3 regions of the Pantoea sp. X-Soil-ISGK-421 genome follow, and region 2 is predicted to be linked to each of the others. Evidence: riboswitches for the same ligand, from Rfam matches in the RefSeq annotation. Region 2 holds a riboswitch; each other region holds the start of a gene.

Region 1 (10,339 bases), on a different replicon from region 2:
TCGCGAGGAAACCCAGCGGCAGCGAACCGAGCAGGCCGCTCTGGGCATCGCGTGAACTCTCCAACTCGCCGCCCCATTCCAGATGATATCCCGCGCGTAAGCTCAGCTGATCGATAGCCGGCTGCACGCGCGCCACAATTTCCGCCGCGGTGCGGCCGCTGGCCGGATCGGGATCGGTCTGCACCGTTAACACGCGCATGCGGTCGCGGCGCATAATCAGCGGATCTTCCCACTCCAGTTGGAAATCGCTCACCAGATTGGCCAGCGGCACATAGCGCTGCTGCGCCTGACTCCACACCTGAATATTGCCAAGATGATCGATATTTTGTCGCTCGAACGCCGAAGTTTCTAGCATGATCGGCATCAGCCGCGAGCCTTCTCGCAGCAGGCCGACCGCGTCGCCGCTGAAGTTAATACGTAGCGCGCGATCGATATCACGCTTATCCACGCCAAGTTGCTGACCGCGTAGCGGCGAATACTGCGGACGGATCACTTTACTGCGCGCCTGCCAGTCATGACGTGGCGGAAACGCGCTGCCTTCGGCGAGGAAAATGTCGTCAATCTGGCTGGCAATCTGGCGCAACGTAATGGGATCGGGGCCGGTGACGCGCAACGCAATCGTGCTGTCGCTGGCGCTACCGAAATTAATGCGTTTGATGCGCTCCGTCACCTGCGGGAAGTTATCCCGGATGTGCTGCTCGGTCTGCTGGGCGAGCGTTTCCAGCTGCTTCGCGTCCTGCACACGCACCATTATCTGCCCGTAATTACTGTACTGCCGCGTGGCATCGTAGGTCAGCGTAAAACGCATCGCGCCCTGACCAATGGTGGTCACGGTGCTGGTCACCCCGGTCTGCTGGCTGATCCAGCCTTCAATCTCGCGCGCGGTTTGCGCGGTGTAATGGATGTCAGTGCCATACGGCAGCCACAGATCGGTGAAGAAAATCGGCGTATTAGAGGCGGGGAAGAAGTTCTGCTTCACGTAGCCAAAGCCATAGAACGATGCCGCCAGACACGCCGCCATCAGCACCAAGGTCGTGATGCGGAAGTGCAGCAGCGTGGTGAGCACGCGGCGATACAGGCGGAACAACACGCCCTGATATGGCTGCGCGGCTGTTTTACTGACCACCTGACGGCCATCCATCCACTGCACGAACACCGGCGTTAGCGTTAGCGCGGTGATCCAACTCAGTAGCAGGGAAATCAGCAGGACCTGGAACAGCGATTTGCAGTATTCGCCGGTGGAATCCTGCGATAAACCAATCGGTGCGAAAGCAATGATGGCGATCACCGTGGCGCCAAGCAGCGGCAGCGCGCTGCGTTTTACTATCTGCATCATCGCCTGTTGCAACGGCTTGCCGCGCTGACGATCGACCTTGATGCCTTCCACCACCACGATGGCGTTATCCACCAGCATGCTGAGCGAGATAATCAGTGCGCCCAGCGACACGCGCTGCAGCTCAAGCTTAAACAAATACATGATCAACAGCGTGCCAAGCACATTGAGCGCCAGCGAGGCAGCAATCACCATGCCGCTGCGAACGCCCATAAACAGCAGCAGCGTACCTACCACAATCGCCAATGCCATCAGGAAGTTATTGATGAAGCCATCGACGGACTGCTTCACTTCCTGCGCCTGGTTATAAAACACGTCCAGCGCGATGCCGAGGGGTTTGGCCTGCTGATGCTGCTGAATTTTGGCGCTTAACGCATCACCGACATCAATGACGTTGACGCCAGGCGCAAAGGAGACGCCCATCGCCAATGCGGCATCGCCGTTAGCATGATAGAGATTACCCGGCTGCTCGGTGACGCCATAGCTGACCGTAGCGATATCACGCAGCAGCACTTGCTGGCTGCTGCCAGGCGCGGAGATCGGCAGCGCGCTGATCTCGTCCAGCGATTGAAATTCGCCGGTGGGATGGAAACGGATCGCTTCATTGCCGATGCGAATCTGGCCCGCATCGGAAACGGCATTAACGCTGTTGAGCACGGCGGCCACACGCTGTGGCGTAATGCCCAGCGCCGCCATCTGCTGGCTAGAGAGTGTGATGTTCACTTGCTCCTGTTCGATGCCGGCGATCGCCACTTTCGCCACGCCGGGCACCAGATTCAGCTCACGCCGCAGCTGATCGGCATAAGTTCGCAGCTCGCCGTTGCTGAAGTTCTCTCCCGAAAGGGTAAAGAAGTAGCCGTACACATCGCCAAAGTCGTCATTGACGATGGGCGCGCTGACGCCGGGCGGAAACTGGCGCGTGGCATCGTCCACGCGGCGACGCAGTTCATCCCACACCTGCGGCAAGTCGTCGGCGCGATAATGGCTGTGAATCGTGACGGTGATCTGCGATAAGCCGTTGCTGGAAATCGAACTGACGTTGTCGAGGGACGGCAAACGCTGCAAGGCGTTCTCCAGCGGCAGCGTCACTTCCTCTTCCACCTGCTGGGCCGAAGCGCCGGGATAGTGCGTCACAATCACCGCCGATTTGATGGTAAAAAGCGGATCTTCCAGGCGACCGATATTGAGCAGCGCAAAAATGCCGCCCACGCCGAGCAGCAGGATCACCAGCCAGCTGCGAATCGGGTATTTAAGGAACTGTTCCAGCAGGCGCATCACAGACCTCGCTCGCGTGTCCACAAGCGTACCGCCTGACCATCACGCAGATCGCTGACGCCCGCGACCACAATACGATCGCCCACGTTCAGCCCGGAAAGGATTTCGATGCCCTGTGCATTGAGTTTTCCCACCACCACTGGCTGCTGCTGAACGTTAAGCACATCGCCTTCACCGCTGATTAGCCACACGTAAGGCTGATTTGGCAGGCTGTGATCCGGGTTAAACACCGCGTTGGCGGGTACGCGCAGCAGCGGGGTGCCATCGGACGTGGGCAGGTTGTGCATCTGCACTTTTACCGTGCCGCTCAAGCCGCTGACCTGCGGTAAATCTGTGGGACGCGGCATCGTCAGCACCACTTGCCAGGTTAGCGTGGCGGCATCAGCTTCTGCGCGATGTTCTTTATATGCCGCGCGAAACGTACGGCCCGGCAGCGCATTCAGGCTGATCTCCGGCTGATAGGTCGCGTTCTGCACGTCAAGGCTGGTAAACAGGTTTTCCGGCACGCTAAAAATCACATCCAGCACATCGTTACGGCTGATCACCGCCACCGTTTGTCCGGCGGCGACCACCTGATGATTTTGTGACGCGACGCTGGTGACGATGCCGTCAAAAGGTGCGCGCAAGGTATGGTAATCCAGCTCCTGTTTGGCGATGTTGAGCGCCACGGCGGCGGCGTCGCGGTTCGCCTTTTGCACATCCATATCAGCTTGCGAAACGGCACTGCGCGTGGCCAGCGCACTAAAGCGTTGATACTGGCGATCTGCCAGCCTGAATCTGTTCTGCTGATCGTTGACCCGCAGTTGCGCATCAGTATCGATCAGCCGGCCAATCACCTCGCCAGCCTTAACATGGCTGCCTTCACGCACCTGCAGCTGCGCTAGCCGACCGGTACGCTTAAAGGCTAACTCGGTGTAATCGCCGGCTGAAATACGCGCCGGAAATAGCCTGACTTTCTCTGTGGTATTTTCACTCAGTGTTAACGCTTTAATTACGCGAGGTGTGGTGATTTCACCACCGCTTTTATTGTCACAGCCAATCAAAACCAAACAAATTAGAAGTGCGCCCAGCACTGGCCAATTATTCATGCCCCTGCCTCAATAAGAAAGAAAGGGCGGGAATATGCCATTAGATGAAGCAGTGAATAATGACCCTCCGCAATATAAGGGTCATTAACAGGGGTGGATTAAAGGTGTTTAACTTTCGTTTAATTTCGCTGTGTATAGCGAAACTAATTATCCCGCCATGCGTGAAACGATATTGTAGGTCAGAAAACCAATCGCGGTAGTTGATGATACCGCAATGAAAATAAAGAAGATAATCATCGGAAATGTCAGTTTATGTATTTTATTCAAAATAATTCCCCATCAGGTTAATAGAGTCTGGCACAAACGGTGAAGATATATTCGTTACGTGAGCTTTCTAATCGGGTGAAAATAATAACACTGAGTAATTAGTGCTTTCTTTATTAGCATCACACTTTCAAATCGGTAAAAACATGACCACGGTCAGTATGCTTCGGGAAAATATAATTAAAATGTGTTTTTTATTTTCGCACGCTTTTATATTTTCATTTCAATCTCACGGGGTTAATTATGACCGTTATTCCTATTCAGCCAAAACGTTCGGAGGCAACCGCGCGGCCCTATTATCAGCAGGATAACGCCGCCGTATTTAAAGCAATAAACAGCTCACCCGCGGGATTGAGCACAACCGACGCTCAGCAACGATTAACCGCCAACGGGCCAAACGTGCTGCCGCAGAAAGCGGAAAAATCACTGTTGATGCGTTTTCTGGCGCATTTCAAAGATGTGCTGATCTATATCCTGCTGGCGGCCGCGGTGATCACTGCGGTGATGGGCCATTGGGTCGATACCTTTGTCATTCTCGGCGTGGCCGTTATCAACGCGCTAATCGGCTTCATTCAGGAAAGTAACGCAGAAAAGTCGCTGAAAAGTATTCAGAACATGATGTCGAGCGATGCCATGGTGCTACGCGATGGCCAGCAGATTACCGTCGCCACTCAGGATCTGGTGGTGGGCGATGTGGTCATGCTGCGCCCAGGCGATAAGATCCCGGCGGATTTGCGTCTGTTTGAAGTGCATAACCTGCGCGTCGAAGAGGCGATTTTGACCGGTGAATCGACGGTGGTATCTAAGAATACCGTGGCACTGGAGGGCGAGAAAGCGCTCGGCGATCGCCTGAACCTGGCCTATTCCGGCACGACCGTCAGCTCGGGTACCGCGCTGGGCGTGGTGATCGCCACCGGCGGCGACACGGAGTTGGGCCACATCAATGCGATGATCTCCGCGATTGAAGAGGCGAAAACCCCGTTGCTGGTGCAGATCGACAAACTCGGTAAAGCCATTTTCGGCATCATTATGTTGATGATGGCGGCGCTGTTCGTGTTTGGTTATCTGCTGCGTGACATCGCGGTGACGGAGCTGCTGTTGTCGGTGATCAGCCTCGCGGTGGCAGCCGTGCCGGAAGGCTTACCGGCGATTATCTCGATCATTCTGTCGCTCGGCGTGCAGTCGATGGCGCGCAATCACGCCATCATTCGTAAGCTGCCGACTGTCGAAACGCTCGGCGCCATGACGGTGATCTGCTCGGATAAAACCGGCACGCTAACCATGAACGAAATGACGGTAAAAGCAGTGGTGCTGGCGAATAGCCAGTGGCGCATCAGCGGCAACAGCTATGAACCTAAAGGTGAGTTTACCCTTGAAGCCGGCCAGCAGTCCGATGCGCTGATGCAGGGTTTTTTGCAGGTGGTAGATATCTGTAACGAGAGCCAGCTGCGTCAGGATGCCAACGGCAACTGGGGCATTGTCGGTGGCCCAACCGAAGGTGCGCTAAAAGTGCTGGCCGCCAAGGCGGGCATTCAGAGTGACAACGTGCAGATCCTGAGCAAGCTGCCGTTTGATTCGGCCTACAAATACATGGCGGTAAGCTGCCTGATTGATGGCAAGCCTTGCTTGCTGATGACCGGCGCGCCTGATGTGTTGCTTGCGCTGTGTCAGCAGCAGCAGGGAGCGACAGAGGCGGAAGTCATTGATCGCCGCTATTGGGAAGCGGCGATCACCACTTACGCCAGCGAAGGCTTGCGCACCGTCGCCGCCGCGTGGCGCTGGCTGCCGGAAGCGCAGCACTCTATTGATCACGATGATTTACGTCACGGCATGCAGATGCTGGGACTGGCCTGCATGATGGATCCGCCGCGTCCGGAAGCCATCAGCGCCATTCGCGACTGCCAGCAGGCCGGAATTCGCGTGAAGATGATCACCGGCGATCACCCGGAAACCGCGATGGCGATTGGTCAGATGTTGGGCATTGGTAACAGCGACTCCGCCATCACCGGTTATCAGCTGGAGCACATGGATGATGCCGAATTGGGTGTGGCCGCGCGCGAGTACGACATCTTTGCTCGTACCAGTCCCGAGCATAAGTTGCGTCTGGTGAAAGCGCTGGAGAGCAGCGGTGAGATCGTTGGCATGACCGGTGATGGCGTCAATGATGCGCCCGCACTGAAGCAGGCCAATGTCGGTATCGCGATGGGCATTAAAGGCACTGAAGTGACCAAAGAGGCGGCAGATATGATCCTCGCCGATGACAACTTCGCCACTATCGCTGCGGCGGTGAAAGAGGGCCGACGCGTCTACGATAATCTGAAGAAAACCATTCTGTTTATCATGCCCACCAACCTCGCGCAGGGATTGCTGATCATCATTGCGATTCTGATGGGCAACTTGCTGCCGCTGACGCCGGTGCAGATTTTGTGGATGAACATGGCGACCTCAGCAACGCTGTCGTTTGGTCTGGCATTCGAACCGGCAGAACGCAACATCATGCGCCGACCGCCGCGTAACGCGCGCAGCCCGGTGATGGATGGTTACGCCATCTGGCGCGTGATCTTCGTGGGTCTGCTGATTTCAATTAGCGCCTTTGTGCTGGAAGCCTGGCTGCAGCCGCGCGGCTACACGCCGGAGTTTATCCGCACCGTGTTGCTGCAGATGCTGGTGACCGCGCAGTGGGTTTACATGCTGAACTGCCGCAACAGTAACGGGTTCTCGCTGGATGCAGGTTTGCTGAAAAACCGGGGTATCTGGCTGGTCACCGTGGTGCTTATCGCGCTACAGGCGATGATTATTTATGTTCCGCTGATGAACACGCTGTTTGGCACCACGCCGCTGCCGTTTAAATACTGGCTGATTTCGTTGGCGGTAAGCGCCGGAATCTTTGTGCTGGTGGAGATAGAAAAGCGTTTGACGCGAGGATGGCGTGTAGCAGGTTAAGTGCTGGCTGAGAGATATTCCTTGTACGTTAGAAATTCCGCTGCGCATGCATCGGCTGGCTAACAGCATGCCGGTACGCAGTGGCGCGCCAGTGGAACTTGAACGCATTGTTGAGGTGCTGAGGGAGAGTAAAAGGTATATCGATGGACTGCAGCGCAACGATGGCTAAATCAGGCATATCAGGGCGTTAAATCCGCACCGCTGGAAGGACAATCTCTTTCAGCGGTGCGGATTCAGTCAGATTATTTCTTAGGAATTTCTGAAATCTCTTTCACGTCACTCTTATTCATTTGCTGCTTCACGCCATTGGCATCCACATAACCCAGCAGGCCGGTTTCCGCATCCTGTGGTTTGCCATCAGTTACGATGGTGCGACCATCATTGGTGTGGATAGCGTAAGAAGTACGCGTACATCCGGTCAGTGCGGACAGGGCAATCACTGCAGTAATAGAAAGCAAAATTGATTTTTTCATTAGTCTCTCCAGACAGTTATAAGGATATTAATTATCCAGTTCGCTCATGTTGGTAATCTTGTCGCGATTGATCTGCTCAGTTTTACCGGTTTGCGCATCCTTATAGGAAACAAGGCCCGTGTCGCTGTCGATTTGCGGCTTGCCAGACGTCACGATAGTGCGTCCGTCGGTAGTCTTAATGGCCTGATTAGAAGAACACGCTGACAATGTCATTGCCATAAAGGTGCCAAGAAATGCGGTTGCTAATACTGTTTTTTTCATCGTGATGAGTTCCTTTCAGTGGAATAAGTTTTAACTACCTAAATAGCTTAGAACATTTTTCCGAAACAGCCAGAAAGCGGGGTATTAACGCAACTGGCTATCCTTACTTCCGCGACGATTGTAACCGCTGTTCGCCGCCTGTTTTTTATCCATCTTGCTTTGACAGTTCACGCAATAACGCACGCCCGCTAACGCCGCGCGACGCGCTTCCGGGATCGGTTCACCGCACTCATCGCAAAACTCAGCGCTTTCGCCGTGACCGAGATTTTCGCGGGCGCGGGCTACCGCATCATCAACCGTGGCATCAATTTGTTTGTGAACCGCACCGTCTTCCGACCAACCGCCAGCCATACTTCACCTCCATAAAAACGTATAGGAAAAGTATAAGACACGGCGCGATTAATGCCGGGCAGGTGGGAATGACTGCGTTAATCGCCACCACTTTTAACAGGGTTGACACATCATCGGGCGCCACCCTAGACTGCGGCTTGTTCCAAGGGGTGCTCTGTTAAGGGGCTGAGATTCTACCGGCTGGCGTGTCTGCGCTGGCAACGTAGTGACCCTCCGAACCTGATCCGGCTAATACCGGCGTAGGGATGCGGAACCGCAGGGCGACAGTACGCCCTGATTCCCTCTTTGTGCTTTGTAGCGGACAGTTCGCGCTCTTCAGGCGATGCCTGGGAGTCTCTGCGCAATCGCAAAGGTGGCTATGCACATGAACGAAACCCAAATCATCCAGGCTCTGCTGGCATTCCTGCAGCGCGAAGATGCCTCAGACGACGATTTCAACCAGCTGGCCCTTGAAATCTTCGCCTACCAGTTCACCCATAACCCACCTTATCGCCGCTTCGCCATCCAGCGTGGCCGCACGCCCCTGACGGTGAAAAGCTGGCGCAATATTCCCGCCATTCCGATTACCGCCTTTAAAGATTTGACCCTCAGCTGCCGACCCGTCGACGAAATGGCAGCCATTTTTATGACCAGCGGCACTACCGGCACGGTAAAAGGGCGCAGCTACCACCCAACGCTGGAAGTGTGGAAACATTCAATGCTGCTCAACTTCCGCCGCCGCTTTATGGCAGGCAGAGCACGTATCCGCATGGGCATTTTGTTCCCGGACCCGGTGGTGATGCCGAACTCCTCGCTGGCTACCTATCTCGATGTGGCGCTACAGGAATGTGGTACGCCAGACAGTGCAGTGATGGTGGGCGAGCAGGGTCTCGAAACCGAACTTCTGTTCAACGCGCTGGAGCAGACCGAAGCTCGCGGCGAGCCGTATGCGCTGCTGGGTGCAAGCTACAGCTTCGTGCATCTGCTCGATGAAATGCAGCGCCAGCAGCGGCGCTTCTCGCTGCCTGCAGGCAGTCGCATTCTGGATACCGGCGGGTTTAAGGGCCAGTCACGCGAAATGGGCGCGGAAGAATTCTACGCATCGCTCGCCGCCGCATTCGGCATTCCGCGCCAACACTGCATCAACATGTACGGTATGACCGAAATCAGCACGCAATTCTACGACTCGGGGAATGAACACTGCCCGCCGGTGAAATCAGGACCGCACTGGATCCGCACGCGTGTGGTCAATCCGCTTACCGGTGATGATGTGCCGGAGGGCGAGATTGGCGTGCTGGTGCATCACGATCTGGCGCATTTCAACTCGGTTTCCGCCCTGTTAACGGAAGATGCCGGTGCGATCGTGCCTGGCGGATTTCATCTGCTGGGACGCGCGACCGGTGCTGATGCCAAAGGCTGTTCATTGACCATGGATGCGTTTCTCGCCGGCGCGCGGGCTCCGCTGTGAAAGAAATTGCCGGTCATCTGCCGGGCCTTTCCATTGATGACGTGCAGTGGCACACGCTGAATTTCAGCCATCACGGCGAAAATCTTGAGGTTTGCGTTCCGCAACTCAATGATGAGCAGATAAACGCTCTTTCTGCGCGCATCCGCGCCAACGCCCGCGCCTACCTCTGCCAGCTAAGCGTCGCGCAGATCATTGCCGTCGTTGATCAAGCGGTAGTGCGACTACTTGATCGCCAGCATCCGTTACGTATCAAGGCTGAAAAGCTGCTGCCGATTATCACCGGTTACGATGCCGAAATGGTGCGCCTTGGCCTCACCGGCTACCTGAAAACTTTCCGCCAGCCGCAGCTGAAACGCTTTCTGGCGGAAGATTTCGCCGATCCTCAAATGCTCGACGATTTCCAACCGCGCCCTAAAGGCGGTTTCGCGCGGGCATTTGGCCCGCAGCTATTGATGCACATCTGGGCGGGTAATGTGCCCGGTTTGCCGCTGTGGAGTTTGATCTGCGGTCTGCTGGTCAAAGCGGGCACCATTGGCAAACTGCCGGGCAATGAGCCACTGATGGCGAGCTGGTTCGCGCAATTGCTGGCGGAAATCGACCCAAAACTGGGCGAGTGCATCGCAGTAGTGTGGTGGAAAGGTGGCGATGCGCAAACCGAGCCAACGTGGCTGCGCCAGCCCGATGCGGTGGTGGCTTATGGCGGAAACTCAACGCTGGCGGCGATCCAACAGCGTTTGCCTGTCACCACCCGCTTTCTGCCACACGGCCACAAAATCAGCTTTGGGCTAGTGGCGAATTCAGCGCTGAATTCACGGCAGGGCGCTGAACTGGCGCGTCGCGTGGCTCACGACGTGATGTGTTACGACCAGGCGGGTTGCTACTCGCCGCAGATGCTGTTTGTTGA
Region 2 (10,339 bases):
AATATGCTGGTTTAGAGATTATTTGCAGCGTGTTCTGAGAAATATGATTTTCATATTGCCTGACCACTCAGTCCACAATCTTTTGTGATAATTATTTTCTGGCGGGATTATCTATAAACAGGCTTAATCACATCATATTACTCTACACAACAAGTCTTATCTTGTTTTATACACCCTGAAGAATTCTGATTTAAAATAATAACTATCAATAACTTAAAATAAATTCTACTTTCCAGGTAATTTTCTAGTCCGCCGAATTTACTCATTCCGTCAATAATTAATGTCAATGCTCTGCTCTGCCGAAAAATCGCAGCAGATCGCCCTCTTGGTTTTGTAGAAATACCCTTGCAGTTAAGGTTGACTTCACGCGTCGATTGCAGTACCAATATGTGCAGCACATAATTTACGAGGTTTGATTCATGTTTCATTCTTTCCGCCTACTCGGTCTACTACTAAACGCATCCAGTTTGCGCGGTAGACTCGTGGGCGGAATCAGTAACTGATTCGAACCTACTGAAGTTTAAGAAACCCGCGCCAATGCGCGGGTTTTTTTATGCTCGTAGCACCGGCAACGTTAATGCATAAGGAAGATTACGATGAGCCAGCAAGTTATTATTTTCGATACCACTCTGCGTGACGGCGAACAGGCTTTACAGGCCAGCCTGAGTGTTAAAGAAAAACTGCAGATCGCTCTGGCGTTGGAACGTATGGGCGTGGATGTGATGGAAGTGGGATTCCCCGTTTCTTCTCCCGGCGATTTTGAATCCGTACAGACCATCGCGCGTACCATCAAAAACAGTCGCGTTTGTGGACTGGCACGCTGCGTTGAGAAGGACATTGACGCTGCATACGAATCACTGCGTGTTGCTGAAGCATTTCGTATTCACACCTTCATCGCCACTTCACCGATGCACATCGCCACTAAACTCCGCAGCACGTTGCCTGAAGTAATTGAACGCGCGGTACATATGATCAAACGCGCCCGCAACTACACCGATGACGTAGAATTCTCCTGTGAAGATGGTGGCCGTACCCCAATCGATGATCTGTGCCGCATGGTTGAAGCCGCTATCAATGCCGGTGCGACCACCATCAACATTCCAGACACCGTTGGCTACACCTTGCCAGGCGAATATGCCAACATCATCGGCCAGTTGGTGGCTCGCGTTCCGAATATCGATAAAGCCATTCTCTCTGTTCATACCCATGACGATTTGGGTATGGCGACCGGTAATGCCATCGCCGCGGTATTGGCCGGTGCGCGTCAGGTAGAAGGTACCTTGAACGGTTTAGGCGAGCGCGCCGGTAACTGCGCGCTGGAAGAAGTGATCATGGCGATTAAAACCCGTCAGCAGATTATGAACGTGCACACCAATATCAATCATCAGGAAATCTACCGCACCAGCCAAACCGTGAGTCAAATCTGCAACATGCCGATTCCGGCCAACAAAGCGGTGGTCGGTTCCAACGCCTTCGCCCACTCTTCGGGTATTCACCAGGATGGCGTGCTGAAAAACCGCGAAAACTACGAAATCCTGACGCCAGAATCCATTGGCCTGCACAAAATCCAGCTGAACCTGACCTCACGTTCTGGTCGTGCCGCCGTTAAACATCGCATGGAAGAGATGGGCTACAAAGAGTCAGATTACAACCTCGACACCTTGTACGACGCCTTCCTGAAGCTGGCCGATAAGAAAGGTCAGGTATTCGATTACGACCTGGAAGCCTTAGCCTTTATCAACAAACAGAACGAAGAGCCAGAATACTTCCAGCTGAACGAATTTAACGTGCAGACCGGTTCCAGCGTGACCGCCACTGCATCGGTGCAGTTGGGCTGCGGTGAAGAGACCAAAGCCGATGCAGCAACCGGTAACGGTCCAGTTGATGCCGTTTATCAGGCCATCAATCGCATTACCGGTTTTGAAGCCGAACTGATCAATTACAAGTTGACTGCAAAAGGCCACGGCGAGAACGCGTTGGGCCAGGTAGATATCGTGGTTCATTACAACGGTCGTAAATTCCACGGCGTGGGCCTGGCGACCGATATCGTCGAATCATCAGCTAAAGCGATGGTGAACGCGTTGAACAATATTTGGCGTGCTAAGCAGGTGGAAAAAGAACTGCAGCGTAAATTTAAAGATCAGAAGGAAACGGTGTAACTATGTCTAAGTCTTCTCATATCGCGGTATTACCAGGCGACGGAATTGGTCCGGAAGTGATGGCGCAGGCCATGAAAGTTCTCGACGCAATTCGTACGCGTTTCGACATGCGTATCACCACCAGCGAATATGATGTTGGCGGTATCGCCATCGATCGTCATGGTGAACCATTGCCACCGGCTACTGTTGCCGGCGCAGAACAAGCGGATGCGATTCTGTTTGGTTCGGTAGGTGGTCCAAAATGGGAACATCTGCCACCCGCTCAGCAGCCAGAGCGCGGTGCGTTGCTGCCGCTGCGTAAGCACTTCAAGCTGTTCAGCAACCTGCGTCCCGCTGCGCTGTATAAAGGCCTGGAAGCGTTCTGCCCGCTGCGTAGTGATATCGCCGAGCGTGGTTTCGATATCCTGTGCGTGCGTGAACTGACTGGCGGCATCTACTTCGGTCAGCCGAAAGGCCGTGAAGGCAGCGGCCCGCATGAGCGCGCCTTTGACACCGAGGTTTATCACCGCTTTGAAATCGAGCGCATTGCCCGCATCGCCTTTGAATCTGCCCGCAAACGTCGCAACATCGTCACCTCTATCGATAAAGCGAACGTTTTGCAGACGTCAGTCATGTGGCGCGAGATTGTGAACGAAGTGGCAAAAGACTACCCGGATGTGCAACTGAGCCACATGTACATCGATAACGCCACCATGCAGCTGATTAAAGATCCATCACAGTTTGACGTGCTGCTGTGTTCTAACCTGTTTGGCGACATCCTGTCAGACGAATGCGCCATGATTACCGGTTCAATGGGCTTGCTGCCGTCGGCCAGTCTTAATGAAGAAGGTTTCGGCCTGTTTGAGCCTGCGGGCGGATCGGCACCGGATATCGCGGGTCAGAACATTGCCAACCCGATTGCGCAGATTCTGTCGCTGTCGCTGCTGCTGCGTTACAGCCTGAATGCGGATGACGCTGCCGCTAGCATTGAACGCGCCGTGAGCCGCGCGTTGGAAGCGGGTTATCGCACCCGTGATTTAGCCGGTGACGGCAAAGCCGTAAGCACAGATGAAATGGGCAGCATCATTGCCGGTTTTATCGCCGAGGAAAAATAATAAAATGAAAAGCTTATACCAGAAGTTATTTGATGCACATGTCGTCAACGAAACGTCAAATGAAACGCCGTTACTGTATATCGATCGCCATTTGATTCATGAAGTCACGTCACCGCAGGCCTTTGATGGCCTGCGTGCACACGGCCGCAAAGTGCGTCAGCCGTCGAAAACCTTCGCCACCATGGATCACAACGTTTCCACTCAGACCAAAGACATCAATGCGTCGGGTGAGATGGCACGTATTCAGATGCAGGAGCTGATGAAGAACTGTGCTGAGTTCGGCATTCAGCTGTATGACCTGAATCATCCGTTCCAGGGCATCGTGCATGTGATTGGGCCGGAGCAAGGTATGACGTTGCCGGGTATGACCATCGTCTGCGGCGATTCCCACACGGCCACCCACGGCGCATTTGGTTCACTGGCATTCGGTATCGGTACTTCCGAAGTTGAGCATGTGTTTGCCACGCAAACCCTGAAACAGGGCCGTGCGAAGACTATGAAAATTGAAGTGCTGGGTGAAGCTGCGCCGGGCATTACCGCCAAAGACATCGTGTTGGCGATCATCGGTAAAACCGGCAGTGCGGGTGGTACCGGTCACGTTGTCGAGTTTTGTGGCCCCGCAATTGAAGCGCTGAGCATGGAAGGCCGCATGACGCTGTGTAACATGGCGATTGAAATGGGTGCCAAAGCGGGCCTGGTTGCGCCGGATGACACCACATTCAACTACTTGAAAGACAAACAATTTGCGCCGAAAGGCGAGCAGTGGGAACAAGCCGTTGCTTACTGGCGCACATTGAAATCAGACAACGATGCCAAATTCGACAGCATCGTCACGCTGCACGCGGAAGATATTGCACCGCAAGTGACCTGGGGCACCAACCCAGGCCAGGTGATGGCGGTGGATCAGGCGATTCCGAATCCACAATCGTTTGCCGATCCGGTTGAGCGCGCCTCGGCGGAAAAAGCGCTGGCTTACATGGATCTGCAGCCCGGTATCAAATTGACTGATGTGGCGATCGATAAAGTGTTTATCGGCTCCTGCACCAACTCACGCATCGAAGATCTGCGTGCCGCAGCCGCCATTGCTAAAGGTCGCAAAGTGGCGCCAGGTGTAGTGGCGATGGTGGTGCCAGGTTCTGGTCCGGTGAAAGCACAAGCCGAAGCCGAAGGTCTGGACAAAATCTTCCTTGAAGCCGGTTTTGAATGGCGTTTGCCAGGCTGCTCGATGTGTCTGGCGATGAACAATGATCGTCTGAACCCGGGCGAACGCTGCGCATCAACCAGCAACCGTAACTTTGAAGGTCGTCAGGGCCGTGGCGGACGCACGCACCTGGTGAGCCCGGCGATGGCCGCTGCCGCCGCCGTAACCGGTCGCTTTGCCGACATTCGTGAATTGACTCAGGGAGCTTAAGCCATGGCGAACAAATTTACTCAACACACCGGCATTGTCGCGCCATTGGATGCCGCCAACGTCGACACCGATGCCATCATTCCGAAGCAGTTTTTGCAGAAAGTGACGCGTACCGGTTTTGGCGCGCATCTTTTCCACGACTGGCGCTTTGATGACGATGCTGGCACCAAGCCAACCGCCAGCTTCGTGCTCAACAAACCCGAATTCAAAGGCACCAGCATTTTGCTGGCGCGCGAGAACTTCGGCTGCGGCTCTTCACGTGAGCATGCGCCGTGGGCACTGACCGACTTCGGTTTCCATGTGGTGATCGCGCCAAGCTTCGCGGACATCTTCTATGGCAACAGCTTCAACAATCAGTTGCTGCCAGTGAAGCTGAGCGATGAAGAAGTGGATGAGATGTTCAAACTGGTTGCCGCACAGCCGGGCGTCACCTTCACGGTGGATCTGGAAGCGCAGACGGTGAGCGCGGGCGATAAGACCTACAGTTTCGAAATCGACAGCTTCCGCCGTCACTGCATGATCAACGGCCTCGACAGCATTGGCCTGACGCTGCAACACGAAGCGTCAATTACCCGCTACGAGACCAATCAGCCCGCGTTTTTACGCTAAGGCACTAAGGGCGACATGCTGTCGCCCTTCTCTTTTCTATCTATCCACAACATCTCTCACGCGTGACGCCAATCCCAACGCCAACACCGCAAGCCCCAACGCCAGCCAGTAAACCGACTCATGACCAAAGCGCTCGCTCATGGTGCCCTGAATGATGCCGGCGATAATCATGCCGGTGGAAATCGAGGTGGTGAACAGCGTCGTCGCCGCGCCCGCACGTCCGGGCATTAAATCCTGGAACCACAACATGCCAATCCCGGCGATGATGCCGATAAACGCGGCGTTAAACAGTTGCAGCACCATCAACGCTGTGCGCGACTGGAACATGACCAGTCCGAAATAAAACACAATTCCCGCCACCAGCGCCAGCAGCATCAGTTTGCGTTTGCCGGTACGCCGCGCGTAATGCCCTGCCAGCAGCATGATCGGAATCTCCAGCCCGGCGGCGGTGCCCATTAATAACCCCGCCAGCTTCTCCGGCAGGCCAAGTGTGGTGCTGATATACAGAGGCATATCAATAATATACATGGTGTTGCACGCCCACATGGTGACAGAGGCGATAAAAAGCAGCCGCACCTGGCTATCCTTCCACGGGCTAAGCTGCGTTAGCACCTCTTCAGGCGATGCCACCACGCGTGGCACCGATGGCAAGGTGCGCCAGATCAGTAGCATACTCAGCAGAAAGATTCCCGCCGCAACGCAAAACAGCGTCACAAAGCCATAGTTGAGCGCCAGCGCGAACGACAGCGGCGGCCCGATCACCCACGCCAGTGACAACTGCGCACGCATCACCGAGCTGAACATCACCACTTCACGCGCCGACTGATCGGCATATTCACGCGCGAGGGCGAACACCTGCGGAATCGACACGCTAGCCAGCGCAGACAAAAACACGCCTAGCGTCACCAGCGTTAAATAGTGGCGATTGAAGGCAAACAGCAGCGCATTCAGCGTTGCCATCAGGCAGCAGAACAGGATCAGGTTGCGGCGATCGCCCTTATTATCGGAGCGTTTCGCCATCAGCAGGCTGATCACGATTCCCGCTATCGCATTGATGGTAAAGAACAAGCCCACCCAGAACGGGCTCACCTGTACTTCGCGCGTCAGGAACAGGCTCAGCGTCGGTGCCTGTAATGCACCGGCCACGCCGGTCATAAACGACACAGCCATAAATGAGAGATAGACCGGATTGACGCGGCGTTGGCGCGTTAACAGCGATTTCATGCAGAAATCCCTTTGCGGTTAAAAATGGGTAGAGAAAAGAGGGTAGAAGATTCTACAGCAAAACGAAAAAAGCCAGCAGATAAAGCGCTGCTGGCGGTGAAAATGCACCCTACTCAGAAAAGGTTCCACATTGGCGGAACCGCTGTTAGAGCGCCATTCATTGCTGAATGCCTCCCGCTCTTCCATTGCCGGGCAGTATGCCTCTAATATGAGGCAGGAAAAACTGAGCGATTCTGAGAAGGAGTTCCCCTTTTATGTCCTCTGCACGTCTGCAACAGCAATTCATCCGCTTATGGCAAAGCTGCCAGGGCCAGGATCAGGAAACGACCTTGAACGCGTTGGCCGAACGGCTGCATTGCTCGCGTCGGCATATGCGTAACCTGCTCAACGCCATGCAAGGTGAAGGCTGGCTGATTTGGCAGGCGGAAGCGGGACGTGGCAAGCGCTCAATGCTGAGTTTCTGCTACACCGGCTTGGCACTCCAGCAACAGCGTGCCGAGGATCTGCTGGAGCAGGATCGTATCGATCAGCTAGTACAGTTAGTGGGCGATAAAAATCAGGTGCGCCAGATGATCGCGGCACATTTAGGCCGTAGCTTTCGGCAAGGCAAACACATCCTGCGCGTGCTTTATTATCGTCCGCTGCCTAATCTACTGCCCGGTTCGCCGCTGCGCCGTTCAGAAACCCATCTGGCAAGGCAAATTTTCAACGGTCTGATGCGTATAAATGAGGAAAAGGGGGAAATCGAGCCCGATATTGCGCATCACTGGCAGCAAACCTCACCGCTGCACTGGCGCTTCTTTCTACGCCCGGCGATTCGTTTTCACCATGGCCGTGAACTGGAGATTGACGATGTCATTGCCTCACTGGAACGCGTGCGCAGCCAGCCGCTGTTTTCACATATCGAAAAGCTGCATTCGCCCGCGCCCTGGACGCTGGATATCCATCTTAGTCAGCCCGACGATTGGTTACCATGGCTGCTGGCAAGCGTCAGCGCGATGATCCTACCGCGCGAATGGCCGACCCTACGTCAGTTTTCTCGCCAGCCGATTGGCACCGGGCCTTACAGCGTGGAGCGTAATCAGCAGACACAGCTGAGAATTGCCGCCTTTGATGACTATTTTGGCTATCGCGCGCTGATTGATGATGTGTCGATTTGGGTGCTACCCGAGATCAGCGATGAACTGGTGTATGCCGGGGTAAAACTGCAGGGCGAAACCGCGGATGAAAAATCGGAAGAGAGTCGACTGGAAGAAGGCTGTTATTTTCTGCTGTTCGATCAGCGTTCTGCCTTGGGCCGCGACGCGCATTTCCGCCGCTGGGTGAGCTATCTGTTCAACCCCATCGCCTTATTAAATCATGCTGGCGTTGGCTATCAGCGTTACTGGTTCCCGGCCTATGGCCTGCTGCCGCGCTGGCACCATCGCCGCGATCTCACACCTGCCGACAAACCGGCAGGATTAACCCAACTAACGCTGAGTTGGTATAGCCATCACGTCGAGCATGAAGGCATCGCCAACGCGTTGCGCCCGCTGCTGGCACAGCACGGTGTGGAGTTAATCACGCGGGAGGTGAGCTACGAAGTGTGGTTTGAAGGCAAAAGCGAAAGTGACATTTGGCTCGGCAGCGTCAACTTTACCCTGCCGCTGGAGTACGCGCTATTCGCCCAACTGTTCGAGCTACCGCTGATGCATCACTGCATCCCGATTGATTGGCAAGGCGATGCGGCGCGCTGGCGGCAGAAAGATTTACCCCTTGCTGAATGGAGCAAACAATTGATCGACAGCGACTATCTGCACCCTCTTTTTCATCATTGGCTGCTGCTGGAAGGTCAACGCAGTATGCGTGGCGTGCGACTGAATACACTCGGCTGGTTTGATTTCAAATCGGCCTGGTTTGCACCGCCGGAGCTGTAAATAGGTGACCATAAATGGCGACCCTACGTTTAAAGAACGCGGTTTCGTAGGGTACGCATTCATGCACACCGAGCAGAATGGAACAAGACTTCCGGCCCATGATCCTTTCACGCTGTCCTATAAATGACTAGAATGAGCCGTTCTCAACGGGGTGCCTTGATGTCAGGGCTGAGAGAAACCCGTCGAACCTGATCCGGCTAATACCGGCGTAGGGATTTGAGATGTATCACTCCTCAGATCCTTTGCGACTCAACTTATCTTCTCCTCAAGGAGCGCAAAGTGTTAAACAAAGTTCTGCCTGTGTTGCTGCTGGTTGCTGTACCGGCTTTCGCAGCCAAACCGATTCTGACCGTTTACACCTACGATTCATTCTCTGCCGATTGGGGTCCCGGCCCGGCGGTGAAAAAAGCCTTCGAAGCGCAGTGCGACTGCGAGCTGAAGTACGTGGCGCTGGAAGATGGCGTGTCACTGCTCAATCGCGTGCGAATGGAAGGCAAAAACAGCAAAGCCGATGTGGTGCTGGGACTGGATAACAATCTGGTGCAGGCGGCAGAGAAAACCGGCCTGTTTGCTAAAAGCAGCGTCGATACACACGCTTTGCAGCTGCCGGATGGCTGGCATAACGACACCTTCATCCCGTTCGACTATGGCTACTTTGCCTTCGTCTACGATAAAAACAAGCTGAAGAATCCGCCCAAAAGCCTAAAAGAACTGGTCGAAAGCCCGGAAAAATGGCGCGTGATCTATGAAGATCCACGTACCAGCACGCCGGGCCTTGGCCTGTTGCTGTGGATGCAGAAAGTCTATGGCGAAAACGCGCCTGACGCATGGCAGAAGCTGGCACAAAAAACCGTTACCGTTACCAAAGGCTGGAGCGAAGCTTACGGTCTGTTCCTGAAAGGCGAAGGCGATCTGGTATTGAGTTACACCACGTCTCCGGCTTATCACATCATCGAAGAGAAGAAAGAGAACTACGCCGCGGCCGAATTCAGCGAAGGCCACTATTTGCAGGTGGAAGTTGCCGCACAACTCGCCAGCAGTAAACAGCCCAAGCTGGCGCAGCAGTTCATGCAGTTTATGGTTTCTCCTGCCTTCCAGCAGACCATTCCCACCGGCAACTGGATGTATCCCGTCATCAAAAGCGATCTTCCTGCCGGTTATCAAGCGCTACAGGTGCCCGCTAAAGCGTTGCAATTCACGCCAGCCGACGTGGCCGACCATCGCGCCGCATGGATCAGCGCATGGCAACGCGCCGTTAGCCGCTAATGCCAGGTTGGTTAATTCCCGGTTCGCTCACCGCGCTATTGCTGTGCGCGGTAGCGCTGCTGGCGTTTGGCGCCTTGGTGATGGTTGCACCGGCCACCGACTGGCGCGCGCTGCTCGACGACAGCTATCTGCATCATGTGCTGCTGTTCTCGTTTGAGCAGGCGTTGCTCTCAGCGCTGCTGTCGGTGCTGCCCGCGATTCTGCTGGCACGCGCGCTCTATCGTCGCCGTTTCCCTGGCCGCAATCTGTTGCTGCGCCTGTGCGCCATGACGCTGGTGCTACCGGTGCTGGTGGCGGTGTTTGGCTTGCTTAGCGTTTACGGTCGCAGCGGCTGGCTGGCGCAACTGTGCGCGGCCCTCGGCTTTGACTACCACTTTTCGCCGTACGGCCTGCAGGGCATTCTGCTGGCGCACGTCTTCTTTAACCTGCCGCTGGCGACGCGCCTGCTGTTGCAAGCGCTGGAGAGCATTCCCGGCGAGCAGCGGCAAGTCGCCGCCCAACTTGGCCTGCGCGGCTGGAATCTATTTCATTTGCTGGAGTGGCCGTGGCTACGCCGTCAGATTTTGCCCACAGCGGCGCTGATCTTTATGCTCTGTTTCGCCAGCTTCGCCACGGTGCTGGCGTTGGGCGGCGGTCCGCAGGCCACCACGCTGGAGCTGG
Region 3 (10,339 bases), on a different replicon from region 2:
CGCACGCATCGCGCGCAGGCCGTCAATGTTACGCAAACCCTGGCCGGAACCGATCGGCGCGCCCCACGGCATCAACAATTCACATCCGGCCGCCAGCAGCTTTTCGCCAACGATCAGATCTTCGGTGGTATACGGGAACACCTGAAAGCCGTCTTCAGTGAGGATGCGCGCTGCTTCTACTAGCGCAAAAGGATCGGGCTGCAGCGTGTCGGCATGGCCAATGACTTCCAGTTTGATCCACGCCGTGTTGAACAGTTCCCGCGCCATATGGGCGGTGGTGACGGCTTCTTTCACCGTGTGACAACCGGCGGTATTCGGTAACACGCGGATGTTGAGGCCGGTCAATAATTCGCGGAAAGCCGCCCCCGCCGCGCCTTCGCGCCGCAAACTGACGGTAATGATGTCGGTGCCGGAGGCGGCAACCGCCTGCTGCAAAATGGCGGGCGAAGGATAGCCGGCGGTGCCGAGCAGGAAGCGAGATTGTGGATCAAAATCGTAGAACATCGCTTAACCTCCCTGCATCGGTGACAGCACTTCGAGCTGACAACCTTCGTCCAGCAGCTGTGTGTCGTACTGGCTTTTTGGCACAAAAGCCCCGTTGAAGGCAGTGGCAACGCAGGCTACATCAATTTGCTGCTCGATCAGCAATTCGCTCAGGCTCTTGGCCTGGGTGCTGATGGCGCGGCCGTTAAGCTGAATATTCATTTAAGTGCTCCCCGAAAAGGCGCTGCATTAGCTGCTCAGCCAGCATCGGTGCCAGCAGAAAACCGTGGCGATACAGGCCGTTGAGATAAAAGGTTTGGTTGTGATAATGAATTTCCGGCAGATTTGCCGGATAGGCCGGACGCAGTCCGCTGCCGCTCTCAATCACGCGCGCTTCGGCTAAGGCCGGATGGATCGCGTATGCGGCGCTGAGCAGCTCCATCATGGCGCGCGCACTGATGGCGCTGGCATCGTCGCTTTCGATCATGGTGGCGCCGAGCATGAAATGGCCGCCGCGACGCGGCACCAGATAGCAGGGAAAACGCGGATGCAGCAGACGAATCGGGCGGGAAAACTGCACTTCATCGCTGTGCAGGATCAGCATCTCGCCGCGCACCGCACGCAGGCGCGGCAGTTCAGGCGCGGCGTGGATGCCGCGACAATCGATAATCTGTCCACTCGGTGCAGTGCGGTTGAAGGGCACACCGCGCGCGATCAGCGTGTCACGCATCTCCTGCAGCGCCAGCCGCGGATCGAGGTGCGCTTCCTGGGCGAAAAACAGTCCGCGCGCAAAGCGTCCTTCCAGCGCCGGTTCGATGTCTGCAGGATCGATCCAGTGATGCTGCTCGGTCATGCAGGCGAAACGGTTGAGTTCCTGGCTATCGCGCGGTGGCGCAACCACTAACGTGCCCTGATGCTCAATGCTGCTGATGCGCGATTGCCACCATGCGGCGGCATGTTGTCCAAGGGTGATAACGTCGCGCGGCGCGCTTTCGGCTTCACACCAGGGCGCCAGCATGCCGCCAGCAAACCACGATGCCGGTTGGCGTGATTCATCGCCAATGACCTCGACGTCTTCGCCGCGTTCCGCCAGCAAGGTTGCCACGCACAAGCCCGCCACGCCGCAGCCGAGCACGCTCCAGCGGCTCACAGCGCCGGTTCCAGGATGTTCAAAAAGGGGGAATTCACATCGGCCTCTCAGTGTTAGCTGAGACCCGCAGATACAGGAGAAGGGAAATGGCGCAACCATCGAGCTTGCCTGAGCGCCAGACAGCCCGATGAAAAAGACTGTCAGTCTTCCTACGCCAGTATCAACTGGGTCAGGTTCAAAGGGTCGCTAAGCCGCGCAATGCGCAATTAGCCTCTCAGTCTCTTTGGCGAGACTCCCCCGACGCGTCTATTTGTATTGCAGGCGTTGGCCGCCGTCAAGTGCGCTATTCAGTCACCGCACATTCCGTAGCGGCGTAATTTATTGCGCGATAAATCGCGCCGCTACGGAATGTGCCAGCTGTGACAGCGGTTTTTACATCCTCACAGGCGAGCGTGAAGGCATTTATCGCTACCTGGACTTGGTGGATCACCAGCGTAACATATGGTATACAAACACATTATTTTATGCGCAAGAACAAATACAGGTGATGTCGGAATAACCATGAACAATATTAAAATTGCATTTATTAAAGCCGGCTGGCACAAAGAAATTGTCCATAACGCCCTGGTAGGTTTTGAAAAAGAATTAGCCGATCAATCCGTTGAAGCGGAATTAAAAGTGCTGGAAGTGCCTGGCGCATTTGAAATGCCATTGCTGGCTAAGCGTCTGGCCGAAACCGGCAAGTATGATGCGATTGTCTGCGCCGCGCTGGTGGTGGACGGCGGTATCTATCGCCATGATTTTGTTGCCGCTGCGGTGGTTGATGGCCTGATGAATGTGCAGCTGACCACCAACGTGCCGGTGTTTTCCGTTTCATTAACGCCACATAATTTCCAGCCGGTTGATGTTATCGAAAACTTCTATACCGAGCATTTCATTAAGAAAGGCAAAGAAGCGGCGCGCGCAGTGCTGGCTATTCACCATTTGTCGATTGACTGAATCATTAAAAAGGGAGCACCTCATCAGGCGCTCCCTTTTTATTTATGATGACTTTCTTTGGTTAATATTCAGAATAGTGCCAGCCTCGCCTCACTCAATGTTTCACACTCATCAAATGATTACGCTTCAATTGTCGGCGCGTTTCAGACGGATTGATATCGCACGCTTTAGGCAGTAACAGCGTAAAGATACCGGCAATCACCAGCGACCCCGCCAGCCAGCAAATCGCCACGTTTTGGCTGTACAGCAGCGTCATGATCCCGACTAAATACGGTCCGCAGAATCCGCCCAGATTACCCAAACCATTGATGACACCACGCGCGCTACCCGCGACTTCAGGCGCAGCAATTCGTCCGGGAATCGACCAGAACGGGCTGGTTGCCGCTTTGAGGAAGAAGCCGCACACCACCAGCGCAATATAGGCCGCCACCACATTGTCATGCAGTACCACCGAAGCCAGCAATGCCGCGGCAAAGCAGAACAGCGACACCATCACCCACAATCGGCGCTTACCGGTGCGATCGCTTAACCATGAAATGGCGTAGATGCCGAGCACGGTGGCGACAAAGGGGATCGCCGCCAGCAGACCGACGCCCGCCATATTGGTGCCGGTGAGATTTTTCAGGATACTTGGCAGCCACAGTGTGTAACCGTAATCACCGGTTTGATAAAAGAAGTTGAGCGCCACTAACTTCATCAGGCCCGAGTTGCGGAACACCGCTTTCAACGGCGCTTTGCTAACCGGTTCCTTTTGCAGGTGCAGTGCTTTTTCGCGCGCCAGTTCGCGCAACAAATATTCTTTTTCACGGGCCGGTAACCAGCGCGCCTCTTCTGGACGATCGGCGATCACCAGCCACCACACCAGCAGCACCACGGCAGAAAGCAGGCCTTCAATAATAAACAGCCAGCGCCAGTCCAGCACATTGATGATGTAACCGGAAATCGGTGCGGTGAACATGCCGCCTAACGGCGCGAACATCATGACAAAGGCGTTGGCGCGCCCCAGCTCTTTTTCCGGGAACCAGTTGCTGACCATGGTTAACACCACTGGCAGCATGCCGCCTTCGGAAATCCCCAGCACGAAACGCAGCGCCAGCAGCTGATAATGGTTAGTGACAAAACCGGTGGCGATGGAGACAACCATCCACGCGGCCAGCGACCAGGCGATAAAGCGTTTACCGCTGCCATTGACCGCGATACGTCCGCCCGGCACCTGTAAAAACAGATAGCCAATAAAGAAGATGCCGCTCACCACGCCAGCCATTTGGCTGGTGATTGCCAAATCCTGATCCATGCCGCCAGGCAGCGCAAAGCTGATATTGACGCGATCCATGAATGAGACAATGCAGGTGATAAGAATTGGGGCGATGACGCGATACCAGCGCGTTCCGGGAATTTTTTCTTGCATGCTGCCCTCTCCATGTTAAGCCGTGATGCTTAGGTTCATTGGCTAACTATTAAAGAGAGTATGGAAATAATTATTGCGATCGTAATCACTGCAATTAATGTTAAGAAAAAGTGTTACATACGCTGTGATCGCGCATAAAAAAAAGCAGCGCGATGGCTCGCACTGCTCTTTGTACTATTTTTAATCATTAACGCTGTGGATGATTCACTTCCAGTGGACGCAAATCAAACACCAGCACTTCCGCATCATTACCATTAGCGAACTGCAGCGCGCTTTCGTTGCGAACACGGGCGCCGTCACCTTCTTTGAACGCCACACCGTTGACTTCAATGCTGCCGCGTGCCACATGGATATAGGCGTAGCGATCGGCATCCAGCGTTAAGGTCTGCTGCTCCACACCGTCGAACAGTCCGGCATAAATACGAATATCCTGATGCACGCTCAGTGAACCGTTATCACCATTTGGCGAAATGATTAAACGCAGCTGGCCACGCTTGTCACTCTCTGGCACGGAAACCTGCTGATAACCCGGTTGCGTGTTACGTTCGCCGGGCACAATCCAGATCTGCAGGAAGTGGACCTTATCCGTTTTCGAGTGGTTAAACTCGCTGTGCGTGACGCCGCTACCGGCGCTCATCAACTGCACGTCGCCCGGCACAATCACCGAACCGGTGCCCATTGAATCTTTATGCTCCAGCGCGCCTTCCAGCACATAGGAGATGATTTCCATATTGTTGTGCGGGTGCGCACCAAATCCACGTCCCGCGGCAACGCGGTCATCATTGATCACCAGCAAATCAGAGAAACCGGTCTGCTTTGGGTCCCAGTAACTGGCGAAAGAGAAGGTATGATGCGAATTCAACCAACCGTGGTCACCCACTCCGCGTTGTTCTGACAGGCGTTGTTCAATCATGGTCTGCTCCTCAAATGTGCTGTGGGGGGCGATTGCCCTTCCCGTTGCAGATAAGTATACGTAAACTGATTTGCCTAACAATGCGTCATCATGACAATGACTGTCACCGATAAGTGGACAATATGCAGATTGAAGATCTCCGTATCTATGTAGCTGTAATCAAAGCGGGTAACTTCACCGCCGCCGCCGAACAGCTGCTGCTGTCGAAGCAATATGTCAGTCGCCGCATTGCCGCACTAGAGGAGTCACTCGGCGCGCGGCTGCTGAATCGCAACACGCGGAAGTTGTCGGTGACCGATAATGGCCAGCTGTTTGCGCAGCATGCTCAGCGTATTCTGGATGATGTGCAGGAAGCCGAGCTGGCAGTATCCGGTCGTCGTCAGGTGCTGCAAGGCAGCTTTCGTTTGAGCGTACCGATGTCGTTTGGCATCAGTCATTTGTCGCCGTTTGTTGCCGAGTTTCTCAGCCTGCATCCGGGCTTGCAGTTTCAGGTCGAACTGGCAGACCGTCACGTTGATATGGTGGGCGAAGGTTTTGATATGGCGATTCGCATTGGCACGCTGCCCGATTCCAGTTTGATTGCTAAGCGGTTGGGCGAGTTTCGCCGTGTCATCTGTGCCAGCCCGGCCTATTTGCAGGGTGCTGGCGCACCGCGCACGCCGGAAGAGTTAAGTGAACATTTGTGCCTGCGCTATGGACGGGAAAGCCAGACTGGTTGGGAATTGTTTAACGGCGAGCAACGCAAAGTGATCAGCGTGCAGGGACCGATGGTCAGTAATAACGGGGAAATGTTACGCGATGCGGCGATTGCCGGGCTGGGGTTGATTATGTTGCCGGAGTTTATTGTGGCGCCGGCGTTAGCCAGTGGCGAGCTGATTACCGTGCTTGAAGAGTGGCAACCCACGTCGCTCAATCTCAATGCGCTCTATCCGCAGCATCGCCAGCGCAGTGAAATTCATCGGGTATTTATGGCGTTTTTGCAGCAGAAATTGGCGTGATTTGACCAGGTGCGCATGAATGCGCACCCTACAAAACCTAAAACCACAGAATCGCCGTTTATGCGCTTTCACTATTCGTAGGGTCGCCATTAATGGCGACCACCACGGTTTAATGACTCTCGTGCGCAAAGGTAATCGATTTGCGGCGCGCATCGCGCATCGCTACGGCATGAATCAGCAGGCCAAATACCGCCAGAATCGCCCCCACCCATCCGGTGGATTGCCATCCAAGACCGGCCGATATGGTGACACCGCCCAGCCACGCGCCGAGCGCATTGGCCAGATTAAACGCTGAGTGGTTCATCGCCGCCGCCATGGTTTGCGCATCACCGGCCACATCCATCAACCGGATTTGCAACACGGCTGCCAGCGCCACCATGGTGCCCACCAGCATTATGTTGATGGCACCCGCCAGCGCATAGTGCGCGGCAAACACGAAAGCGCTGAGCACCAGGAACGACCACACCAGCAAAATGCGAATGGTCTTTTCAATGCCGCGATCGGCCAGACGTCCCCCCGCGATATTACCGATAATCATGCCCAAGCCAAACAGCGCCAGCACCGCCGGGATCCAGCTTACCGGCATATGCGCCAGTTCGGTCATGGTCGGTTTGACGTAGCTAAACACTGAGAACAATCCGCCGCTGCCCACCGCGCCAATCGCCAGCGTCAATAGCACCTGTTTACGCGTCAGGGCTGACAGCTCGCGCAGCGGACTGGCATGTTTGTCGCCCGCCACGTTCGGCACCCACAGCCAAACTAACAGCAAGGTCACCAGCGCCAGGCCGCCGACAATGGCAAAGGCATCGCGCCAGCCAAACCATTGGCCGATAGCGGTAACGGCAGGCACGCCGAGTAAGTTGGCGATGGTCAGGCCAAACAGCACCATCGACACCGCCTGCGCGCGTTTGCGGCGCTCAACCAAACCTGCCGCGACCAGCGCCGCCACACCAAAGAAGGTGCCGTGGGGGAAACCGGCAAGGAATCGCGCCAGCAGCATTGAGTAATAACCTGGCGCAATGGCGCTTAACAAATTACCGGCGGCAAACAGGCCCATCAGCGTCATCAGGAAGTTACGACGTGAGGCACGCGCGCCTAGCACCGCAAGCAGTGGCGCACCCAGTACCACACCGAGCGCGTAAATACTGATGAGATGCCCAGCGGAAGGGATTGATACGTTAAGGCCTTTGGCTGCGTCGGGCAGCAGGCCCATGATGACGAATTCGCCAGTACCGATGGCAAAGCCGCCGGTGCCGAGCGCGAACAGAGCTTTCAGCACGCTCTGACGCGGCAGCGATGCCTCATCCGGCAGCTGAGTGAGTTGGGGTTGTACTGATGACATGTGTTTTCCGAACCGCAAGTGAAGAACTCAGTCAGGATCGTGGACGCATTAAACAGCAACCATCGTCGCAACTGAGTTAAGTAAGCGGCATATGATAGCGCAATTATGTGTTAATGGCTGGGGTGACGCTGAGGCATCGGTCGCCATGAAGGGCGACCCTACGTCGTAGGGTGCGCATTTATGCGCACCGGGTAACATTATCCCTGACTTTGCCGGGCCAGCAGCGCGGCGCCCATCATGCCGCCGTGATGCGCGAACTCGCCAGGCACCACTAAACGATGTGAGGTGCGGCGTAGCACGTAGCCTTGCACCACCTCATCTAACGCATCAATCAGCGGAACAACCGAGGCCAGCCCGCCACCGACTGCCACGCGTGAAGCGCCAGTGATATTGATGCTGTACGCCAGCGGCTGACCGACAATTTGCAGCCATGCCTGAAGGGTTTGCTGCGCTTGCGCATCTTGCTGCTGCCAACGTTCGATTATTTCGAGGCTATTCGCCGGGCGGTGATGCAACGTCTGATGCAGGTTTTCCAGCCCGCGCGCACCTCCGTAGCTATCAAGACAGCCTTTTTGGCCGCACGGACACGCCTTGCGCGGCAGCCGCAGCGTGACGCCTTCGATCTCCACTTCCGTTAGCGTGATCGGCCCATGCCCCCATTCGCCGGTGAGACCGTTCTGTCCGGTGATGATACGGCCATCCGCCACCAAACCGCCGCCAACGCCCGAACCAAGAATCGCGCCAAACACCACTTTATGCCCTTTCCCCGCCCCCGCCAGCGCTTCGGCCAGCGTGAAGCAGTCTGCATCGTTATGTACAATCACCTTACGTTGCAGGATCGCACCCAGTTCTTTGGCCAGACTGCGCTGATGAAAAGCGGGAATATTGCTGGCAAACATTTCGCCGGAATCCGGGGCAACAATGCCTGCGGTGGAGATAGCCACCGGGCTGCAGGCGGCAAAATGTGACTGATGTTGGGCAATCATACTCTTCACCAGCGCGGTGAAATCGCTCCAGCTTTTCGCCGGAATTGTTTGCTGATCGAGTATCGTTAATTCGTCCTGCGCATTCATCACGCCTAACTTGATAAATGAGCCGCCCAGATCGAGGCAAATCACCGCGGATTGTTCACTCATAAACGTTTGTCCATCACATCACGTAAACCGTCGCCCAGCACATTGAAGCCCAGCACGGTAATCAAAATCGCCAATCCGGGAAAGAGTGACACATAGATATTCAGGCCGAGAAAGTTGCGCCCATCGCTCATCATGGTGCCCCACTCTGGCATCGGCGGTTGCACACCTAAACCGAGGAATGACAGACTGGCGGCAGACAGCACCACCGCGCCCGCCGTCAGCGTTGATTGCACAATCAGCGGACCAATCGAGTTGCGCAGAATGTAGTGCGTGATGATGCGCGGGTAGCGTACGCCCAGCATGTGCGCCGCTTCGATGTATTCCATATTCTTCAAGCCCAGCGTTAAGTTGCGGCTCAGGCGTGCATACACCGGAATGGAGAACAGCGAGATGGCGATCAGCATATTTATCAGCCCTTCGCCCAGTACGCTGACAATCAAAATCGCCAGTACAATGCCGGGAAAAGCGAAGATGATATCCATCACCCACATGATTAGCGCATCAATTTTACGGCCGGCTAACCCCGAAATGATGCCGAGCGGAATGCCAATCACCATCGAGATCGCTACGCTGAGACTCACTTCAAACAGCGAGATGCGCGCCCCGTAAATCACGCGCGAGAAAATGTCGCGCCCATAATCATCGGTGCCAAACCAGTGTGCGGATGACGGTGCTTGCAAGGTATTGAGTAAATCCTGCTCCACCGGATCCCAATGTGTAATCAGCGGGGCCAGCGCGGCGGCGAGCACCACCAGCATGACCAGCGCGCCGCCAATAGCAATCGACGGATTAGCGATCAGCATGCGCACGACGTGTCGGCTGCGCGAACGCGGCGGCAGCACGGAAGTTTCATTGCTGTTCATCAGTCGAACCTTATTTTTGGATTGAGCAAACCAATCAGGACTTCGCCCAGCAGATTCATCAACACCACGCCCGTAACGGCTACCAGCGTAACGCCCTGAATCACCGGATAGTCGCGGTAGCGCACAGAATCCACCAGTAAGCGCCCAATGCCCGGCCAGTTGAACACTGATTCAGTCACCACCGCGCCACCAATCAGACTGCCGAAGTTGAGCGCTACGATGGTGACAATCGGGATCAGCGCATTACGCAGCGCGTGCTTCCAGTTAATGCTGGCGGACGATAATCCCTTGGCTTTGGCGGTGCGAATATAATCCTGGCTCAATACATCCAACATGCTGGAACGCGTCATGCGCGCAATCATTGCCATCGGCAAGATCGCTAGCGTGACGGTCGGCATAATGTAATTTTTCCACGAATCCGCGCCCAGCAGCGGTAACCAGCCTAGCTCAACGGCGAAGTAATTCATTGCCAGCAGCGCCAGCCAGAAGTTGGCGATCGACGCACCGGCAATGGTCAGCACCATCACAATCTGATCCGGAATGCGCTGACGATAGATCGCCCCGGTCATGCCCGCCGGAACACCGATCGCAATCGCCAGCAGATACGCCAGCGCCGCCAGCGACAAGGTGTAGGGCAACCGCTCGCTGATCTCCGTCATCACCGGACGCTGCGACTGCAACGATAAGCCAAGATTGCCGTGCAAGGCTTCAGCCGCGAATTTGACATATTGCAGCGGCAAAGGCTGATCGAGCCCCAGCCGCACGCGCATACTGTCCACCGCTTCCTGCGGCGCTTCCGGTCCCGCCATCAAGCGCGCGGGATCGCCCGGCAGCGCGCGGATGGCGATAAACACGATGATCGACACGCCGAAAATGATTAACGGCAGCGAAAACACCTTTTTTGCGACGTACGCTTTCATATCACATCAGCCATGAGGTTATTGCTTCACCGCGTCGCGCACGACGATTTGTCCGCCCGGCTGCATAACTACGCCGCTAATATTCTTACGGGCGGCATAGAGATCGTCCTGATAGAACAGCAGCACTTGCGGCGCTAATCCGCTGATCTGCTTTTGCGCCTGGAAGTAAAGATCTTTGCGTTTAGCA

What was found. A riboswitch is a leader RNA that binds a small molecule or an ion and turns the genes downstream of it on or off. The one in region 2 is predicted to bind thiamine pyrophosphate.
Region 1: another riboswitch for thiamine pyrophosphate. It lies ahead of AC6I8K_RS19420 (LuxE/PaaK family acyltransferase); the one in region 2 lies ahead of thiB (thiamine ABC transporter substrate binding subunit).
Region 3: another riboswitch for thiamine pyrophosphate. It lies ahead of AC6I8K_RS21755 (FAD-dependent oxidoreductase); the one in region 2 lies ahead of thiB (thiamine ABC transporter substrate binding subunit).

The regions. Positions count from the first base shown of each region.
Region 1 is NZ_AP035980.1:131,237-141,575, forward strand. Features, by position in the region: gene AC6I8K_RS19390 (efflux RND transporter permease subunit) at 1-2,608, opposite strand, end outside; gene AC6I8K_RS19395 (efflux RND transporter periplasmic adaptor subunit) at 2,608-3,696, opposite strand; gene AC6I8K_RS19400 (cation-transporting P-type ATPase) at 4,204-6,903, shown strand; gene AC6I8K_RS19405 (YgdI/YgdR family lipoprotein) at 7,146-7,376, opposite strand; gene AC6I8K_RS19410 (YgdI/YgdR family lipoprotein) at 7,404-7,637, opposite strand; gene AC6I8K_RS19415 (DksA/TraR family C4-type zinc finger protein) at 7,722-7,988, opposite strand; TPP riboswitch at 8,124-8,251, shown strand; gene AC6I8K_RS19420 (LuxE/PaaK family acyltransferase) at 8,353-9,435, shown strand; gene AC6I8K_RS19425 (acyl-CoA reductase) at 9,432-10,339, shown strand, end outside.
Region 2 is NZ_AP035979.1:738,236-748,574, reverse strand. Features, by position in the region: gene leuL (leu operon leader peptide) at 420-503, shown strand; gene leuA (2-isopropylmalate synthase) at 597-2,159, shown strand; gene leuB (3-isopropylmalate dehydrogenase) at 2,162-3,253, shown strand; gene leuC (3-isopropylmalate dehydratase large subunit) at 3,258-4,664, shown strand; gene leuD (3-isopropylmalate dehydratase small subunit) at 4,668-5,273, shown strand; gene AC6I8K_RS03315 (MFS transporter) at 5,310-6,497, opposite strand; gene sgrR (HTH-type transcriptional regulator SgrR) at 6,752-8,413, shown strand; TPP riboswitch at 8,551-8,646, shown strand; gene thiB (thiamine ABC transporter substrate binding subunit) at 8,693-9,679, shown strand; gene thiP (thiamine/thiamine pyrophosphate ABC transporter permease ThiP) at 9,679-10,339, shown strand, end outside.
Region 3 is NZ_AP035980.1:666,481-676,819, forward strand. Features, by position in the region: gene AC6I8K_RS21745 (thiazole synthase) at 1-504, opposite strand, end outside; gene thiS (sulfur carrier protein ThiS) at 508-705, opposite strand; gene AC6I8K_RS21755 (FAD-dependent oxidoreductase) at 689-1,633, opposite strand; TPP riboswitch at 1,763-1,882, opposite strand; gene AC6I8K_RS21760 (6,7-dimethyl-8-ribityllumazine synthase) at 2,135-2,572, shown strand; gene AC6I8K_RS21765 (MFS transporter) at 2,667-3,980, opposite strand; gene AC6I8K_RS21770 (pirin family protein) at 4,168-4,893, opposite strand; gene AC6I8K_RS21775 (LysR family transcriptional regulator) at 5,016-5,891, shown strand; gene AC6I8K_RS21780 (MFS transporter) at 6,001-7,233, opposite strand; gene AC6I8K_RS21785 (ROK family protein) at 7,431-8,369, opposite strand; gene AC6I8K_RS21790 (ABC transporter permease) at 8,366-9,232, opposite strand; gene AC6I8K_RS21795 (ABC transporter permease) at 9,232-10,152, opposite strand; gene AC6I8K_RS21800 (ABC transporter substrate-binding protein) at 10,171-10,339, opposite strand, start outside.